Regions from separate parts of the Streptomyces sp. NPDC079020 genome, predicted to be linked through region 2. Evidence: riboswitches for the same ligand, from Rfam matches in the RefSeq annotation. Region 2 holds a riboswitch; the other holds the start of a gene.
What was found. A riboswitch is a leader RNA that binds a small molecule or an ion and turns the genes downstream of it on or off. The one in region 2 is predicted to bind S-adenosylmethionine.
Positions count from the first base shown of each region.

Region 1 (3,402 bases), on a different contig from region 2:
CTCCCGGAGCAGGCCGGGGACCAGAGCGAGGTGGTAGTCCTGCACCAGGACGGCGGCGCCCCGCCCCGCCTCCCCGGCGAGCGCCTCGGCGAAGGCCCGGTTGTACGCCTCGTACGAGGCCCACCGGCGCCGGAACTCCGCGTCGAAGACCGGCTCGACGGGGGTCTGGTAGAGCATGTGGTGGACGAACCAGAGCACGGAGTTCGCGATGCCGTTGTACGCGTCGGCGTGCACGTCGGCGTCGATGTCGAGCATGCGTACGCCCGGCTCGGAGACCCCGCGCCGGACCGCCTCGCGGTCGCCGTCGCCCAGGGCCGCGCACACCCACAGCTTGTCGTCGACGGCGCTCAGACCGGAGACGAGACCGCCCCCGCCCCGCTTCGACGAGAGCGAGCCGTCCTCGCTCAGCGAGTACGACACCGGGCCGCGGTTGGACGCGACGAGAACCTGGGCAGCGTGCTCGGAGACCATGTAGCGGAACCTAGCCCTTCCGTGAAGCCGTCAAACGCGAATCGTCGGGCCGGGCGCCACTGTGCCCACTCGGGCGCGCCGCCGCGCCCGCTCCCGGGCGCCACTGTGCCCGGTGGTGCGTCGCCACTGTGCCCGCTCCCGCCCGCTTCCGCGCGTCACGCCGCGCGGCGTGAGGCGTACTCCGCGATCTCCCGCATCGGCGGTCGCTCCTCCGTGTCCACCGCATGGGTGTGCGGGACGAAGCCGTTCTCGCCCCGTTCGAACTGGGTGAGCGCGGGCCGCACCAGATGCCCCCGGGAGAGCCGCAGCTGCGCGGTGCGGTAGATCGCCGCCGCCATCCGGCCCAGTGCCTGACCGTCCTGGTGGCGGTGCTTGCGGACGCCGACGTCGACCTGCGCCAGGGCGTCCAGGCCCACGGTGTGCAGCGCGTCCACGAGCAGCCCCAGCTCCACCCCGTAACCGACGGGGAAGGGCAGCCGCTCCAGCAGGGAGCGCCGCACCGCGTACTCGCCGCCCAGCGGCTGGACGAATCCGGCCAGCTGCGGCCAGTGCAGATTGAGCAGCGGGCGCGCCACCAGTTCCGTGACCCGTCCCCCCTGACCTGCGGTGTCACCCAGGGGGCGGTCGTACATGGCCTTGACGAACTGTACGGACGGGTCGGTGAGCAGGGGCCCGACGATGCCGGAGACGAAGTCCGCGGAGAAGTCCTTGAGATCGGCGTCGACGAAGCAGACGATCTCGCCGCTCGTCACGAGGAGTGAGCGCCACAGGACCTCGCCCTTGCCGGGCAGGGCCGGTATCCGGGGGAGGATCGCGTCCCGGTGGACGACCCGGGCGCCGGCGTGACGGGCGGCCTCGGCGGTGGCGTCCGTGGAGCCGGAGTCGATCACCACCAGCTCATCGACGAGCCGGACCTTCTCCATCAGCTCGCGCCGGATCGTCGACACGATCGCCCCGACCGTCGCCTCCTCGTTCAGCGCGGGCAGGACGACGCTCACGCTCGCCCGGCGCGGATCCCCCGCGCGGGCGGCGATGAGCCGGTCCAGCGGGCGGTCGGCTGCCGACCAGGAACGCCTGGTCAGCCAGCGTTCCACCTCTTCCAGCACGGTCGATACTCCCTGTGTGTGATCCATCTCGCGGTTCGGACGACTATCTCGACGGTCCGGTGCTTCGGTTACAGTCTTGAACAACGCGGATGACCGTCGCATGTCGGGGTCCGTCCGCCAATAAACGCCTGGATCGAAGATTCCAGTGCCACAGCGCTCATCCAGAGGGACTGAGGGAACGGCCCGTTGAAGTCCCGGCAACCCTCCCGCCGACCGTCGAGGTCTTGGTGGGGAAGGTGCCAATTCCGTCTTGTGGCGAAATGCGCCGCAAGGAAGATGAGGAGAAAGGGACCTCCGCCATCATGGCTGTTCAGACTGTTGCCGCATCCACCGATTCTTCTGTTCCCTCCGTGGATCTCGGTCCCGCCTCGGCGCTTTCCTGCCGCGAGTGCGGCGAGCGTTTCGCTCTCGGCCCCCTCTTCGCCTGCGCGTCCTGTTTCGGGCCGCTCGAAGTGGCGTACGACCTGCCGAGCGGTACTCCCGACGAGCTGAAGAAGCGCATCGAGGCCGGGCCGAACAACATCTGGCGCTACGCCCCGCTGCTGCCGGTACCCGCCGATGTCGCGGACAAGCCCAACATCAACCCCGGCTTCACCAAGCTGGTCAAGGCCGACAACCTCGCCCGTGAACTGGGTGTCACCGGCGGTCTGTACGTCAAGGACGACTCCGGCAACCCGACGCACTCCTTCAAGGACCGCGTCGTGGCCATCGCCGTCGAGGCCGCCCGCGCCTTCGGCTTCACCACCCTGTCCTGCTCCTCCACCGGCAACCTCGCCGGTGCGGTGGGCGCCGCCGCCGCCCGCGCCGGCTTCCGTTCCTGTGTGTTCATCCCGCACGACCTGGAACAGGGCAAGGTCGTCATGGCCGCTGTGTACGGCGGTGAACTGGTCGGCATCGAGGGCAACTACGACGACGTCAACCGCTTCTGCTCGGAACTCATCGGCGACCCGCTCGGCGAGGGCTGGGGCTTCGTCAACGTCAACCTGCGGCCGTACTACGGCGAGGGTTCCAAGACGCTGGCGTACGAGATCTGCGAGCAGCTCGGCTGGCGGCTGCCCGACCAGATCGTCATCCCGATCGCGTCCGGCTCGCAGCTGACCAAGATCGACAAGGGCCTCCAGGAGCTGATCGGGCTCGGCCTGGTCGAGGACAGGCCGTACAAGATCTTCGGGGCCCAGGCCGAGGGCTGCTCCCCGGTCTCCACCGCCTTCAAGGCCGGCCACGACGTGGTGCGGCCCCAGAAGCCGAACACGATCGCCAAGTCCCTGGCGATCGGCAACCCGGCCGACGGCCCGTACGTCCTGGACATCGCCCGCCGTACCGGTGGTGCCGTCGAGGACGTCAACGACGAACAGGTCGTCGACGCGATCAAGCTGCTGGCCCGTACCGAGGGCATCTTCGCCGAGACGGCGGGCGGGGTGACGGTCGGCGTGACGAAGAAGCTGATCGAGGCCGGGCTGCTCGACCCGACGCTGACCACCGTTGTCCTGAACACCGGTGACGGCCTCAAGACGCTGGACGCGGTGGCCGCGACCTCGCAGGCGACCGCGACCATCCGGCCGAGCCTGGACGCGTTCCGCGAAGCCGGCCTCGCCGCCGCCCTCTGACCACCCGAGACCGAAGAAAGGCACCCCTCATGAGCGTCAAGGTCCGTATCCCCACCATCCTCCGCACCTACACGGACGGCCAGGCCGAGGTCGCGGCGGAGGGCACGATCCTCTCCGAGGTCATCGAGTCCCTGGAGGCGAACCACCCGGGTATCGCCGCCCGTGTCCTGGACGACCAGGGCAAGCTGCGCCGCTTCGTGAACGTGTACGTCAACGAC
Region 1 covers NZ_JBITUB010000003.1:163,294-166,695, forward strand. The annotation lists gene ACIGJO_RS07865 (trehalose-6-phosphate synthase) at 1-471, opposite strand, end outside; gene ACIGJO_RS07870 (glucosyl-3-phosphoglycerate synthase) at 627-1,577, opposite strand; SAM riboswitch class I at 1,732-1,860, shown strand; gene thrC (threonine synthase) at 1,880-3,184, shown strand; gene ACIGJO_RS07880 (MoaD/ThiS family protein) at 3,214-3,402, shown strand, end outside.
Region 1: linked by a shared signal. The riboswitch ahead of thrC (threonine synthase) and the one ahead of ACIGJO_RS01675 (aminotransferase class V-fold PLP-dependent enzyme) in region 2 are both predicted to bind S-adenosylmethionine.

Region 2 (3,402 bases):
ACGGCGAGGGCAACCAGATCGCCAAGCCCACCGCCGAGGAGTACAAGGAGATCACCAGCGGCCACGGTCACCACTGATCGCCTGAACTGATCGCCACAGCGGGAGCCCCGTCCATTCGATGGACGGGGCTCTTCGCTGTCCCCGGCGCTGGATAGGGTGGAGCCATTCCCTTTACCGGCTGTGGACCCTGGAGCGGACCATGAACGTTGTGACCCCGAACGGCGGCGACAGCGTGGCGGACCGTTCCTGGCCCGGCGTGCTGAACCCGCTGCTGCGCCGCGAGGACCTCACGTCGGACGACACCGCCTGGGCCATGGACCGCATCATGAGCGGCGAGGCGACCGACGCGCAGATCGCCGGCTTCGCGGTCGCGCTGCGCGCCAAGGGCGAGACGGTCGACGAGGTCTCCGGACTCGTCCGGGCGATGTACGAGCACGCCAACACCATTCACGTACCGGGCCGCACGGTCGACATCGTCGGCACCGGCGGGGACCTGGCCAGGACGGTCAACATCTCCACGATGGCGGCGATCGTCATCGCGGGCACCGGTGCCAAGGTGGTCAAGCACGGCAACCGTGCCGCCTCCTCGGCCAGCGGTTCCTCCGACGTACTGGAGAAACTGGGCGTCAACCTCGACCTCTCCCCGCAGCGGGTCGTCGCGGTGGCGGAGGAGGCGGGCATCACCTTCTGCTTCGCCGTGAAGTTCCACCCCGCCCTGCGGTACGCGGCCAAGGCCCGCAAGGAGCTGGGCGCGCAGACCACCTTCAACATCCTGGGGCCGCTGACCAACCCGGCCCGGGTGCGGGCCCAGGCCGTCGGTGTCGCCGACGCGCGGATGGCGCCCATCGTCGCGGGCGTGCTCGCCGACCGGGGCAACTCGGCGCTGGTCTTCCGCGGCGACGACGGCCTCGACGAGCTGACGACCACGGCCACCTCACGGGTCTGGGTGGTCCGCGACGGCCGGGTGCGCGAGGAGGCCTTCGACCCGCGCGACGTGGGCCTGGAACTGGTGCCGGTCGAGGCCCTGCGGGGGGCCGACGCCTCGTACAACGCCGATGTCGCCCGCCGCCTGCTGGACGGTGAGCGGGGACCCGTACGCGATGCCGTGCTGCTCAACGCGGCCGCGGCCCTGGTCGCGCTGGACGGGGGCGGGGGCACGCTGAACGAGCGGATCGCGGCGAAGACTTCCGAGGCCGCCGAGTCGGTCGACTCCGGTGCGGCCAAGCGGGCCCTGGAGCGCTGGGTGGCGGTCAGCAACGCCTGAACGCGCGCGGTGTGGCCGAGGGCGCAGTCCGGATGACGGACTGCGCCCTCGCGCATGCCGGTACGTATGGCAAGATGCTGCGCAGGTCATGAGTGACAGCGACTACGGCCCCGGCCCGCTGTCCGGCAACCCTCCGTCCGTGGCGGGGTGCCCCGGGTGAAGACCAGGCCGTAGGCAGCGAGGTCTGCGGCAAGCGCGGGCCCCTCGGCATCGATGCATGCCAACCCCCGGGGTCCTGGTCCCTAGGGAGCCTCTTGTGAGCAAGCGAATGCGATAGGGCTCGACGCCCTTCTCCGCGCACCTCTTTTCCCTCTCCTGCGCTGCCGCGTATCCGCCGGCGCATGGATTTCGCCTGCCTGTTACGGGAGTTCGCCATGTCTGTCTCCACCGCTGCCACCGACCGTTCCCTTTGTGCCCCTCTGCCGGTTCTGGGGGAGAACGTCACTGTTCCGCTGGTCACGGGTGGAGAGGTCACCTACGCGGCGCTCGACTACGCGGCGAGTGCCCCGGCGCTCCAGCGGGTGTGGGACGACGTCGCCGCGTACGCCCCGTACTACGGCAGCGTCCACCGCGGCGCCGGATACCTTTCGCAGCTGTCCACCGACCTGTTCGAGAACAGCCGCGCGGCCGTCGCGGAGTTCCTCGGCTGCCGGGCCGAGGACCAGGTGATCTTCACCCGCTCGACCACGGACTCGCTCAACCTGCTGGCCGCCGTAGTCCCCGCCGACTGCCAGGTGTTCGTGTACGAGACCGAGCACCACGCCTCCCTGCTGCCCTGGCGCGACGCCCGGGTCACCTACCTCAACGCGCCGCGCACCCCGGCCCAGGCGGTCGAGACCCTGGAGCGGGCGCTCGCCGACCGCGACCCCTACGGCCCGGCCCTGGTCTGCGTCACCGGCGCCTCCAACGTCACCGGTGAGCTGTGGCCCGTGAAGGAACTGGCCGCCGCCGCCCACGCGCACGGTGCCCGGATCGTCCTGGACGCCGCCCAGCTCGCCCCGCACCACCCCGTGGACATCGCCGCGCTGGACGTCGACTGGGTCGCCTTCTCCGGACACAAGCTGTACGCGCCGTTCGGCTCCGGTGTCCTCGCGGGCCGCGCCGACTGGCTCCAGGAGGCCGAGCCCTACCTGGCCGGCGGCGGCGCCTCCCGCAAGGTCGCCCGGCGCGCCGACGGCGGCGTGGACGTGGACTGGCACACCACCGCGGCCCGCCACGAGGCCGGTTCGCCCAATGTCATCGGCGTCTACTCCATCGCCTCCGCCTGCAAGGCGCTGACCGAGGCCGGCTTCGAGAGCCTGGTCGCCCGTGAGCAGCGGCTCGTCGCCCGGGTCCGCGCGGGACTCGCCGAGGTCCCCGAGGTCAAGGTGCTCTCGCTGTTCGGCGACGACGCCCCGCGGGTCGGCGTCATCTCGTTCGTGGTGGAGGGCTGGAACAGCTCGCACTTCGCCGCCGCGCTCTCCGCGGAGTACGGCATCGGTGTGCGCGACGGTCTGTTCTGCGCCCACCCGCTGGTCCGCACCCTGCTGGGCAGCGACCCGCAGGACCCGGGGGAGTGCGGCGCACCCGAGGCCGAGCCGGGCGAGCGCTCGCTGAACGCCATCCGGGTCAGCTTCGGCGCGGGTACGCCGGACGAGCACATCGAGCGCTTCGTGCGGGCGGTCGGGGAACTGGTCCGCGAGGGTGCCCGGTGGCAGTACCGCACCGAGGGCGGCCGCTGCGTCCCGGACCGGGGTGCCGCACAGGTCTGACCCGTGGACACGGGTACGGGAAACGGCTTCGGCCGGGTACGGGGCAGCCGCCCCGTACCCGGCCGAAGCCGTACCCGCCGCTACGCGTCCAGGCCGATGGCGAAGGCCGCCTCCAGGTCATGCTGCGAGTACGTACGGAACGCCACATGGGTGTCGGTCCCCTCGACGCCCGGGATCTTGCTGATCCGGCCGGGGATGACATCGGCGAGATCGTCGTGCTTGGCCACCCGGACCATGGCGATGAGGTCGTACGTACCGGTGACGGAGAAGACCTCGCTGACACTGTCCAGCGCGGCGACGGCCTCGGCGATCTCGGGAATCCGGTCCACGCTGGTCTTGATGAGCACGATCGCGGTGATCACGGCTGGCTTTCTCCCTCGGTGGCCG
Region 2 covers NZ_JBITUB010000001.1:358,884-362,285, reverse strand. The annotation lists gene ACIGJO_RS01685 (cytochrome bc complex cytochrome b subunit) at 1-77, shown strand, start outside; gene trpD (anthranilate phosphoribosyltransferase) at 200-1,264, shown strand; SAM riboswitch class IV at 1,349-1,466, shown strand; gene ACIGJO_RS01675 (aminotransferase class V-fold PLP-dependent enzyme) at 1,639-3,015, shown strand; gene ACIGJO_RS01670 (Lrp/AsnC family transcriptional regulator) at 3,096-3,377, opposite strand; gene ACIGJO_RS01665 (rhomboid family intramembrane serine protease) at 3,374-3,402, opposite strand, start outside.